DNA from 4 places in the Exiguobacterium sp. RIT452 genome. Region 2 is predicted to be linked to each of the others. Evidence: riboswitches for the same ligand, from Rfam matches in the RefSeq annotation. Region 2 holds a riboswitch; each other region holds the start of a gene.

Region 1 (3,104 bases), on a different contig from region 2:
TCCGAATTGTTTTGTCAGGTGTTGGATGTCGCAGATCATCATATGAAATATCCTCTCTGGCGCATCAAAAAAAGGAGAGCGCAAACAGCACTCTCCTTGACTCGTGGAAGATGCGCTTTGCTTTATTTTTCAGGTATTGGGTTCGTTAAAAAAGGGCAGACTAGTCCCTTAGAACGCCATTCCATGAAAAATCGCGCGCAACAGATACAGTTGTTCCATCAACCAATGCTTACACGCAGCAAAACCCATGTCTTCACACCACCTTTTCCGATTCAATACATCTATTTTACCATGCCTGACAGAAAAGAAAACGTTAATCTTTATTTAAACAAGCCGGCAATCGAGTTGAAGAATGCACTGAGACCATCAAACAACTTCGCAAAAAATCCTTTTGTCTCTTCTGAGGTCGCGAAGGCCTGGATATCTTGTCCAGCATCTTTCAGTCCACTCTCGATTTGACCCCAGTTCAGGTCCGCTTGTTCCATTTGATTAAACAGTCCGGTCAACCGGTCCATCTGAGCATCGGATAAATTGATGTTATTGTTTTGGATGACTTGGACGATGACGTTTTCAATTTCGACCTTCGTTTCCGGCTGTTGTTTCGCGATTTCCGCTTTGATTTCATTCATCAAGTCGGCGACTTTATCCGTCCCGACCGTTTTCCCGACATCGGATGTCACAGAGAGTTCTTGCTGGGCAAGGTCTTTTCGTTCATCCGTCAGTTTGATGCCGGTCTCGGCAGAGGTTTGATCGTACGCTTTCATGATCCCGGTCAAAGCCGAAGTTCCGGTTACCTTGTACGGGGACGTGATCGTAATGTCCGCATCCGTTACACCCGCCGTGACGAGGGCGTTGAGGTACATGTCTTTTGTGACCCAGGTGATGTTTTCGGTCGCGACAGATAATCCATCACCTTTTTCCGCCAACTCAATTTTAGCGGAAGAGTACATGCCGCCACCCCGTTGTGATTGGGGAATATTTTTCCCGAGATATTTTTCTTCATCGGCAGATGTTGCGATAATCGGAGTGATGCCTTCCGGTGCATTCAAGCGGGACAAGACCCACGATTTATCCTTTGCCCCAAGGGATTCGCCAAGGGTGACGATTGTTTTGTCAACCACTTGCTCAGCAGATGCGGCCGTCGGTAGCAGTAAGGTGGTAGCAAGTAAAGCAGATGCCGTCCATGTGATTGTTTTATTCATAAAAGTTCCTCCATAAGTTAAGTATCAGGTACTAAATTTAGTCTAATCGACCGGCGACAGAAGAGAATCGGTCTCAAGGACGAGCCGCCATCCACCTTCCGTCATGTTCATTGTACAAAAAAAATGAGCGAAATGACGAGAAAGGATCAATTCCACATCAAATCATGATAAACTCAAAACAAATCAAATAGCGACCACTAGGGGAGTCAGTAGGCTGACTGAGACGACGGAGACGTTCGGACCCTTTGAACCTGATTAAGTTTGGACTTACGGAGGGAAGTGGCGTGGACGATCCTCTTTTTATGGTCTTTTCACGTCATGCCTGACATCGGGTGTGGCGTTTTTTTGATTAACAAAGGGGGAAACGACATGACATTCAGTGAAGAAATCCGGCAAGCGGCACAACAGTATTGGGACAGCAGCTTTAGCCATCCGTTCGTCACAGGGATCGGAGACGGCACTTTGCCGCTAGCGAAGTTCCGCCATTACGTCCTGCAAGACGCCTATTACTTAAAACATTTTGCGAAAATCCAGGCCCGCGCTGCTTCGAAAGCCCAAGATTTTGCGACGATCGCTGAACTGGCGGAGCATGCGACATCGACGTATGCCGCAGAACTCAGTCTGCACCAATCGTTTTTTGAACCGCTTGGGATTGCAAGCGAGACGCTGGCTGAGTTCGAACCGGCACCAACGGCTTATGCTTATGTGTCGCACATGCATCATGCGAGTGAAGGGACGCTGGGGGAGACGATTGCCGCTATTTTACCGTGTTATTGGCTTTACTATGAAGTCGGACAGCAGTTACAAGGCTGTACGCCGGATTCTCCAATCTATGCGCAATGGATTGCGACATACAGTTCCGAATGGTTTGAACGGGTCGTCTTTGAACAAGTTGATCGTCTGAATGATTTGGCGGAGCGGGCAAGTGCCGAAGAACGGGAACGGATGAAACAACATTTTGTTAAAAGTTGTTATTATGAATTGATGTTTTGGCAGATGGGGTGGACGGAAGAGACGTTTGAAAAACAGTACATGCAGACGATGGAAATCACATCATCGAAGTAAGGAAAAACGTTTAAATCAACAAACACCGGATCCGACGATAATCGGATCCGGTGTTTGTTGTCTAAAAAAATAACTCAGCTGTGTCGTTCAATCAAATCCGCCAGACGTTGTTTGACGGCAGTCGGATTGGTTAAATCCTGATTGGATAACGAAAGTTTTGTCATCGTCTCGTCCGTACCGGCCATTTCACTGAACAGTGAACCAAGACTGTGCGCACGGCGGTCGATCTGGACGACGATATCGATGCCCGACCGGTCTTGTAACAGGATGACTTCGATTTCGTCCAGTTTATGGGCATAATGGGTGCCGCGTGCTGAATACTCGAGTTCTTGCGCGATCGGCAGATCTTTCCGGAAGCGGCCCGGTAATTTCTCTGTATCGGCTTTCTTTAAACGGAATCCGAGGTCTTCCATCGCTTCAAGGATGACCGATTGGTAGTCATTGGCTTTGACGACGACAGCATCGTGGTCAGAAGGGTCAACCGCCTGCGCGATATCAAGACCCGTTTCAATCCACGACTTGGATTGGCTGACGGAGAGCGGCGTATTGAACGGTACTTGGAGCGTGAACGGAATTTCGCGTTCGACACCTGCTTCAATCGTAAACGGGGCTTCGTTTAACGCAAACCGATCCAGTGTGAATGTCGTAAATGCCGTACTGTCGCCGACTTCTTGTTTGTATTGGGTATTGAAGGCAAGATAAATCCGGGCGATTTCCTGATCGACGCTGCCGCCTTTGATGTGGACGACGCCCGTGATCGTTCCACCGGGTTCACAGTGATCTTGTTCGAGTCGTGTATCGACCGTTGCGGCACCGATGCCGATTTGTGAAAGAATT
Region 2 (3,104 bases):
ATTCATCTTTTTTGTCCTCTCGATCACGATTGTCGGTGCCTTGATTCCCTATGAAACAGCTAGCGGAATCAGCAGTCCGTTCATCATGGTATTTGACGCCATCGGAATTCCTTATGCGGCTGACTTGATGAACATCGTTGTCTTGACTGCCCTGTTATCCGTTGGAAACTCAGGCTTGTATGCGGCGACACGGATGTTATGGTCGATGTCGCAGGAAGGTATGATTTCAAAAAAACTCGCAATCATCAATTCGCGCGGGGTACCGATGCGCGCGTTGTGCTTTACGATGTTATTCGCCATGTTATCACTCCTGACCGCCTTTTTTGCAGAAGATACCGTCTTCATCTGGTTGTTGTCACTCGCCGGACTCGGGGCGCAGGTCGGATGGATTTCGATTTCTGCTTCACAGATTGCCTTCCGTCGCCAATTCATCAAAGACGGACACTCTGTCAATGAGTTGAAGTTCAAGACACCATTTTTCCCGGTCTTACCGATTCTCTCATTTTCTTTGAACCTGCTTGTTCTGATCAGCCTTGCCTTCCAAGCGGATCAACGGATCGCCTTATATATCGGTGTTCCCTTCTTCCTTTTGACATGGGCGTCGTATCATTGGTTCGTTAAAGGAAACCATCTCGCTGCCCAAACGGAACGTCAGGCAGCCAGTTCGACCTTAGAACCATAATCCAAAAGAACGTGATCGGCTGCAGGAGTGATTTCCTGACCGTCACGTTCTTTTTTCAGTCATTTTTTATTATCAGAGAGACTTCGTAATACAATCACTTCACCCGTGTGGACCGTGACATCGGCAAGCTGATGATCCGTCCATTCATTGCTGACGGTTAAGGAGCCGCCGACGGGCACGTCATGATCGGTCAGCGGATACTTGACACCCCGAAGCGTTAAACGGGTCGGAACAAGTGGGATGAAGGACAGGTAATGATACTGGTCTGCCTTGATTTGATCGTGTCCCTCCTGTAAGAAACGCACCTCTTCCCGCTTCGTCACAAGACGGGCTGCCGGAAACTGTTTCAATAAATAGACGTTTTGCAGGGTCATATCCAGTCGACCACCTGTCGCCCCGAAAATCAACACGTCCGTCACTTCATACTGTTCGTTGACATGACGCAAAGCGAGCTCTAAATCGGTTTCATCTTTTTCAGCCGGATGAATCACCGCCCCTTCCGGCGTATATCCAAGCGAATCAAAGTCGCCGATTGCCAAGTCAAACGCAAGACCTTGTTGTACTAGCGTAGCGACACCGCCGTCGACAGCGATGACCACCGTGTTCTCGTCGATGAACGGCGTTAAGGACGGGATGTCCTCGACCGGTCCTGCTGCAACAATCACAGCCCGCATCAGACACCTCGCGCCGAATAACGGAGGAGTCGTGGCGCCGTCGTAAACAAGAGTCCTGCGACGATACCGCACAACAGATACGACGGAACCATATACGTCGCATTGTAAATCAAGGAGTACGGGACGACCGGACCTTCTGCGTATTCAGCAAAGAAGACGATTCCACTGATGACATGGCAGACATACCGTAATCCGGCACCAAGGAACGTCGCCATCAGGACGATGGCCATCAAACGTCCGTTTTTCCCAGCCGCTGCCGCCTTTTTGACTTGACGGGCAAATAAACCACTCAGTCCAACAACACCAAATGCAATCGTATAATCGAGTAACGGTTGGACGACCGTCAAGATTTGCGGCGCGAACATCAGCTGAATCGTTCCGACGAGAGCTCCTGTCACGACACCACCCACGACGCCGTGACGGAACGCCATCACAAAAATCGGTAGCATCGCTAAGCTGATAGCTCCTCCTTGAGGCATCTTAAAGGGAATCAATAAATCAAACACCACTCCGATACTTGCAAAAATTGCAATTTCCATTAACATTTGTAGCCGTTTCATACTTGTTTCCTCCTAAAAATAAAATCGCAGGACGGCAAAAAGGCAGTACGACGAACGCCGTACTGCCTGCGTGCGCCACATCCCTACGTCCGTCTGAACGGAACAGGTTCGAAGGGTTAAAGTCCAATCACTTCTCTCAGCCGCTTGACGCGACACCCCTTGCGGTCATCATTAAGTTTTGTTTGCCTTTTTATTATACGTGAGCCGCATTCCGAATACTAGTGATTGCTTCCGTATAATCAGGTGCATTGTAAATCGCGGATCCGGCAACAAGGACGTTCGCCCCGTTTTCGATGCACAGCTTCGCTGTCTCCGCATTCACACCCCCATCAATTTCAATTTCAAACGTCAGTCCACGCTCTGCCTTTAGGTCTGCAAGTTGCTTCAGTTTCGTCATGACACCAGGCAGGAAGGCTTGACCGCCGAATCCAGGATTAACCGTCATCAACAAGACCATATCGACCTCTTCTAAGACATGTTCAATCGTCGTAAGCGGTGTATGCGGGTTCAGAACAACCCCCGCCTTCGCACCCGCTGCTTTGATTTGCTGGAGGACACGATGCACATGGTTCGTCGCCTCAACATGGAAGGTCACGATGTCAGCACCTGCTGCAACAAAAGCCTCCACAAAGTTTTCCGGACGATCAATCATTAAATGAACGTCGAGAACCATATCTGTTTTTTGGCGTAAACTGTTTAAGACCGGTAAACCAAAGGAAATGTTCGGGACAAACTGACCATCCATGACATCAAAATGAATGTAATCGGCGCCTGCCGCCTCGACAGCTTTGACGTCCCGCTCCAAGTTTGCAAAATCTGCTGATAAGATTGATGGTGCAATTTTAATCATCTCAATACCTCCGGGCTCGATTCTTGATTTCCTCTACAAACATACCATAATTCGTATACCGTGAGGGCATGATTTCGTGTGCTTCAATTGCTTCTTTGACGGCACATCCCGGTTCATTCAAATGCAGACATCCCCGGTATTTACAGTCATCCTGCAAGGCGACGAATTCTGGAAAACACCAACGCAATTCTTCGAGTTCCATTTCATGCGGGAAATCGAGGTTTGAAAAACCAGGTGTATCGGCGATTAACCCTTCACCGAGCGGAATCAAGGTGACATGTCGTGTCGTGTGTCGACCGCGTCCGAGTGATTTCGAAATATGACTCGTTTCCAGGGCC
Region 3 (3,104 bases), on a different contig from region 2:
CAAAAGACAAATACTGCTCCGTCTCCCAATCGTTGAACGCAGAAATTGAAGTCTACTATTCAATCAACGGCGTCCGAAACGAGGAACCGATTTGAAGCTGTTTTTCCCTGTTGTCTTCGCAACTGTCCTGTTGTCCGGTTGTGCCGACGAGACGGTGAAACCGGACGAACCGGCACCGAAGCAAGCCGAAGAAACAAAACAGCCGAAACCACAAAAACCGGAGCAACCGTCTGCCCGGGAACAAGTGGAAAATGAACTTAAGCAGACGGTCTCTCAGATGTCGACGGCGGAAAAAGTCGATCAACTGCTCTACATCGGTGTGGCCGGAACAGCATTGACGGAAGCGGATCGCCGGCTGTTGCAGCAACATGCGCTGGGTGGAGTGTTGTTACTCGGCGGTAATATCACGTCATCCGGCCAACTGAAGGCATTGACGGCTGACATCAATGAAGCGCAAACGTCGGATCAACGGGCATTCGTCGGTTTTGACGAAGAAGGTGGACGGGTCAGCCGGGTTCCGGACGCACAACTCAAACTGTCGCCGAGCCTGGCATATGGTCAAAAAAATGATCCGGAATTAATGGAAGACGTCGGGCAGACGCTTGGCTCCATTTCCCGTTTTTACGGATTCAACATGGATTTTGCACCGGTCCTTGACGTCAACAATAATCCGGCGAATCCGATCATCGGCGACCGGGCGCTCAGTGCGGACCCGCAACAAGTGGCACGACTCGGTGTGCCATTGATGCAGGGAATGAAGGAAGAAGATATCGTGCCGGTCGTCAAACATTTTCCGGGACACGGAGATACGACCGTCGACTCGCATGTCGGTCTGCCGCGGGTCGATGCGACGAAAGCGGAACTTGAGCAGACGGAGCTGGTCCCGTTTAAACGGGCGATTCAAGACGGGGCTGAAATGGTCATGGTCGCGCATATCCTGTTCCCGGCTCTCGACAAAAATCGACCGTCCTCGTTATCGAAAGAAGTCATGACCGGTGTGTTACGGAGTGAACTGAAATTTGATGGTGTCATCATCACGGATGATCTCGTCATGGGAGCCATCACAGAACGGTACGGATTAGCTCAAGCGGCAGGTCTTGCACTTGAAAACGGTGCGGATATGGCGATGTTTTCCTCACCCGGCGCGTACGCGTCCGTTCACAAGGAAATCATGGCGCGGATCAAACAAGGGAAACTGTCGACAGCCGATCTCAACCAGAAAGTCATGCGGGTCTTACGCTTAAAACAAACGTATGACTTGTCGCAAACGAAACGTGTCGACGAATACCAACGCTTGATCGAGCAGGTCAAAGCGGTCGAATCGGACATGCGACACTAATCAAGGGTGGAACTAATCGGACTACCCGTGGTAAACTACAGACGTACCACACAAATAAATATCTACACTAGGGGAGTCTCGCAGCAGACTGAGACGGAAGTATCCGGACCCTTTGAACCTGATCTAGTTCGTACTAGCGGAGGGAAGTGGTATCCGATCATCTATCGAGGGAACGCCAAGCGTCGCCCTTTTCGTAGGACCACTCCATCAGTTCATGGGGTGGTCCTTTTTCGTGTGGAAAGGAGGGGGAACGATGTCACATTTACACCTGATTACAACCGGACGCGACAGTAAGGAAGTGCTGGAACAGACCCTTCCGCAGCTCGCACTGTCCGTCGATCGCATCCACTTACGGGAGCCAACCTGGTCAGTCCGGGAATTGGTTTCCTGCATTGATACGTTGCTCGACCAAGGAGTCCGCGCAGACCAGTTGGTTGTCCATGACCGGCTCGATGCTGCACTCGTCACCGGCACGACCGTCCAGTTGACACGCCGCAGTCTGTCGGTCGAGCGTGTCCGGGCACAGTTTCCGACGATCTCCATCGGTCAATCGGTTCACTCGTTGACCGAAGCGATGGTGGCGGAACAAGCCGGCGCCGATTACGTGATGTACGGTCATATTTTTGAGACGGATTCGAAACCCGGCGTGGCGCCAAGGGGGCTCGATGCGTTACAGCAAGTCGTCGACTGGACATCGATCCCGGTCATCGCCATCGGCGGAATCAAACCGGAAAATCTGTCTGATGTCTTAACGACCGGGTGTAGCGGAGTTGCCGTCCTGTCCGGGATTTTGGGACAAATCCATCCGGCGGAAGCAGCCGGACGGTTCCGGGCGGTGATTGGACGATGAAACAACCGGATGTATTAATCGTCGGTGCCGGTATCATTGGTTTGACGCTCGCCTATGAGTTATTAAATCGGGGGCAAAGTGTTCGCGTGCTCGATCAGTCGGCAGTCGGACAAGGCGCGACACGGGCGGCAGCGGGGATGCTCGCGACGGACGAAGAACTGTCGGAACCGTTACATGCGTTAGCGGCAGTCAGCCGTGTCCTGTATCCGCAGCTTGTCCGTCAATTGTTCGACGAGACCGGGTTGACGAGCGGTTATCTCGAACTGCCGTTTCAGCTGCGCCAGGCAAAGCAAACCGTCCAATTTGAACGGGTCGGTCAAGTCGATCCTCCGTTGCTTGTCCGTGCGTTACGGCAAGCGATTGAACAGCGGGGTGGCGTGATTGAAGAACAGGTAAGTGTCTTGCGTCTTTTGCGGGACAGCGGGACGATAACCGGGGTGGAGACAAGCCGGGGACAACAGGTTGGTCGGCAGGTCGTCATCGCCGGCGGACGAGGATCGGAACCGTTGTTGCAAACGATCGGGATTCCGATTGATACGCTTCCGGTCAAAGGTGAGTGCCTATCTGTCCGTCTCACAACCGGTCGACTGGAGCAGACTTTGTTTCATGAGACGGTGTACCTTGTCCCGAAAGCAGACGGACGGATTATCATCGGCGCAACGGAACACGTTGGTGAGGAATCGACGACGGTCAACGCGGGCAGCATCTCGGACCTGTTGGCGGCAGCAATTGACGTGTATCCGCCGATCCGTGATGCGGCACTGGTTGACATCTGGTCCGGTGTCCGGCCGCAGACCCGTGACGGCTTACCGTATCTTGGACGGGTCAAAGGAATTGACGGTTTGTTGGTCGCGACGGGACATCACCGGCACGGCATCTTGCTCGCTCCGGTGACGGCACAAGTCCTCGCCGATT
Region 4 (3,104 bases), on a different contig from region 2:
CTTTCCGGAGGCTTCTTTTTCCCGCAATTGAACGATCGTCGCCCCGCCCTTGATCGCCGCTTCCACTGCTTCGACCAGCCGGGGTCTGGATTGAAGACGTGGATCCGTCACGGCATACACTAAATAATCAGGCTTCATTAAAGTGCACCTCCCGGAGTGTCTCCTCTGTCATCAAGCTGACGGCATTAAACAAACCGGTCCGAAAATCACCGATTCCTTTTTTCTCATCCGCCTGCTCCCCGGCTTTCCCCATCAAATAGGTTCCTAAAGCAGCAGCTTCAAAACATGCATAACCAGTCCCTAACAGCGTCGCAATCAAAGAAGCTGTCATACATCCCGTCCCCGTCACTTGACCGAGCCGTTTCGTTCCAACATCAAGATGAAGCTCGTGCTGTCCGTCCGTCACGAAGTCAACCGGTCCTGTGACCACAATGACTTGATTGGATTCGGCCGCAAACACCCGGACTGCATGAAGATCAAGCGATTCTCCTTCGGCGACGTCGACTCCCTTTGTTGTCGTCGCCTGCCCAAGTAGCGTTTTGATTTCTGAAGCATTTCCTTTAATCACCGTAAATTGAATCTGTTGCAGCAATTCCTTCATAAAATCCGTTCGTAAAGTAGTCGCACCTGCTCCGACCGGATCCAAAATGATCGGTTTCCCTAAACGATTGGCGGTTTTACCTGCCAACAGTTGCGCCTTTCGCATCGCAGGATTCAGCGTTCCTGTATTGATCACGACGGCATCGGCAAGTGCCACCATCTCTTCAACTTCTAACAAATCGTCCGCCATGACAGGAGATCCGCCGAGTGCAAGTGTCATATTGGCACAATCATTGATGGTTACGGTATTCGTCAAATGATGGATCAATGGTTTTTTTTCCTCAATGGTTCGTAACATGATTTTCCCTCCAGAATTCATAAAAGTGATGCGTCGGTCCAATCCCGTGACCAAGCGCAAAACCATGACGAATCGCTTCCGTCACATACCGCTTGGCATGGGCTACACTGTCGGTAAGCGAGTCCCCTAACGCAAGGCGTGCTGCAATCGCAGCTGACAACGTACAGCCTGTCCCATGTGTATGCAGACGATCCAGACGCTCCTGCTCAAAGAAATGATGTTGACCTTGAGTGTATAAAAGATCCGTGGCTTGTTGCCCTTCCAAATGTCCGCCTTTCAGCAAGACGGCATCCACCCGTTGTTTAGACAGCTCGATTGTGGCCTGCCGCATCTCCTCGATCGATTGAACCGGATAACCGATCATCCGCTCGATTTCCGGAATATTGGGCGTCACGAGTGTCGCGAGCGGTAACAGTTCCTCCATCAATGCCTGCTTCGCATCCGTCTGCAGTAAATCGTGCCCGCCTTTCGCGACCATAACCGGATCTAAAATGATCGGAACGCGACAGTGCTTGAGTTGTTGCGCGATGACGTGGATGGTTTCTTGATTCGAGACCATCCCGATTTTGACGGCATCCACACGAATATCTGAAAAAATCGAGGTGAGTTGTGCCTCGACGAGCGCCGGCGACACATCTTCAACCGCCTGGACCCCCAACGTATTTTGGGCAGTGATTGCTGTAATGACACTCATACCGTAGACACCAAGGGCGGAGAATGTTTTTAAATCTGCCTGGATTCCCGCTCCACCACCAGAATCAGATCCTGCAATCGTCAGTACATGTTTCATATCGTTTCCTCACTTTCGTGTGAGCAAATCTAAGGAGAGAAAACGGACGACAAAACAAAAAGCGCCGTCCGCTGTAAAAAAGCAGACGACGCCATGAACGACCGGTTATACCGGACGATACTTTCATGTCTTCGATCTCAACTTTCCTACGCTGGTATTATCCAGTTCAGGTGACAGGGTCGAAAACAGAATGGTTTTCCTCTCAGCCGGACTCCTCCAGCTCCCCTAGTTGCTCGTAATAATATTCTTTTTCACTGTAGCACAGCCATAAAAAAAAAACGAGCCGAAGCCCGTTTTTAGAAATATCCGAGAGGATTGACCGTATTCGCCGGTCCTGTCGCACTATACTGGTATCCACCAACATGTAACTCAAAGTGAAGGTGTGGACCCGTTGAATTTCCTGTGCTTCCAAGTGTTCCAAGTGATTGTCCTTGTGATACGGTTTGACCCGCCCCAACAGATAACGAATTCATATGCGCATAAACCGTCGTATACACTTGTCCATCCAGGAAGTGTGAAATCATGACATGATTTCCGTATGGTCCGCCACTTCCGGCTGTAATGACTGTTCCTGCTGCTGCTGCGCGAATCGGCGACCCGACAGGACCACGGATGTCGACTCCATTATGGAATGTATACCCATTTACACCACTTGCTGGTCCGAATCCTTGTGAGACACCACCGGCTGCCGGTCGAATAAACTTCGCCGATCCAGCAGGCACACTGACGACAGGTGCAGGACTGTCTGCTTTTCCAGTCGACTTACGTGTCGTGTCAGCCGCTGTTTTTGAGGCTTGTTCAGCTGCTGCTTGTTCAGCCGCCGCTTTTTCTGCTGCCGCCTTTTCTGCTGCTGCTTTCGCTGCGGCTTTTGCTGCCGCAATGGCACGTTCCTGTGCTTCCAGTGTTGCCTGTAATTCTTTTGCATCGAGTAGCTCTGTCGTAAATTTCACTTTCCCTTTACGCAGCTTTTTCAACGTTGCACTTCGCTCTTTCATCTGCTGTTTCAACTGTTTCTTTTGAACAAGTAAAGCTTCTTTTTCTTGAACACGTTCTGCTTTTTTCGTAACAAGTTCAGCTTTTGCTTCAGCTAATTTTTCTTGTGTTTCCAAATACGACACGATCATCTTATCATCTTGTTCAGCGATCTTTTTTCCTGCCATGACACGACTGAACAGATCCCCTAAGTTTTTTGATCCAAAAATGACTTCTTCCCATTTAATTGAATTCCCATCATTTTCTTGAAGAACCCGTAACCGATCTCCGAGCAATTCCTCTTGCTTGGCTAACATTTCTTCATAACGAATAATCTCTTGTTCAAGATCTTCAATTTGCACATTCAACTGACGAATTTGCTTATTTTTTTCCGAAATCCGGAAGATGTTTTCATTAATCGCAGCATCAATTTTGTTAATTTCT

The links. A riboswitch is a leader RNA that binds a small molecule or an ion and turns the genes downstream of it on or off. The one in region 2 is predicted to bind thiamine pyrophosphate.
Region 1: linked by a shared signal. The riboswitch ahead of tenA (thiaminase II) and the one ahead of thiT (energy-coupled thiamine transporter ThiT) in region 2 are both predicted to bind thiamine pyrophosphate.
Region 3: linked by a shared signal. The riboswitch ahead of D3D03_RS02690 (thiamine phosphate synthase) and the one ahead of thiT (energy-coupled thiamine transporter ThiT) in region 2 are both predicted to bind thiamine pyrophosphate.
Region 4: linked by a shared signal. The riboswitch ahead of thiD (bifunctional hydroxymethylpyrimidine kinase/phosphomethylpyrimidine kinase) and the one ahead of thiT (energy-coupled thiamine transporter ThiT) in region 2 are both predicted to bind thiamine pyrophosphate.

Annotation. Positions count from the first base shown of each region.
Region 1 is NZ_QXJB01000001.1:277,881-280,984, forward strand. It holds gene abc-f (ribosomal protection-like ABC-F family protein) at 1-42, opposite strand, end outside; gene D3D03_RS01410 (DUF1002 domain-containing protein) at 321-1,202, opposite strand; TPP riboswitch at 1,392-1,497, shown strand; gene tenA (thiaminase II) at 1,572-2,267, shown strand; gene D3D03_RS01420 (sporulation protein) at 2,342-3,104, opposite strand, start outside.
Region 2 is NZ_QXJB01000002.1:231,255-234,358, forward strand. It holds gene D3D03_RS06695 (amino acid permease) at 1-682, shown strand, start outside; gene D3D03_RS06700 (thiamine diphosphokinase) at 742-1,356, opposite strand; gene thiT (energy-coupled thiamine transporter ThiT) at 1,356-1,916, opposite strand; TPP riboswitch at 1,980-2,086, opposite strand; gene rpe (ribulose-phosphate 3-epimerase) at 2,110-2,766, opposite strand; gene rsgA (ribosome small subunit-dependent GTPase A) at 2,768-3,104, opposite strand, start outside.
Region 3 is NZ_QXJB01000001.1:531,032-534,135, forward strand. It holds gene D3D03_RS02680 (OsmC family protein) at 1-95, shown strand, start outside; gene nagZ (beta-N-acetylhexosaminidase) at 92-1,339, shown strand; TPP riboswitch at 1,399-1,501, shown strand; gene D3D03_RS02690 (thiamine phosphate synthase) at 1,593-2,189, shown strand; gene D3D03_RS02695 (NAD(P)/FAD-dependent oxidoreductase) at 2,186-3,104, shown strand, end outside.
Region 4 is NZ_QXJB01000005.1:102,156-105,259, reverse strand. It holds gene thiE (thiamine phosphate synthase) at 1-138, opposite strand, end outside; gene thiM (hydroxyethylthiazole kinase) at 128-898, opposite strand; gene thiD (bifunctional hydroxymethylpyrimidine kinase/phosphomethylpyrimidine kinase) at 882-1,688, opposite strand; TPP riboswitch at 1,815-1,925, opposite strand; gene D3D03_RS12060 (murein hydrolase activator EnvC family protein) at 1,985-3,104, opposite strand, start outside.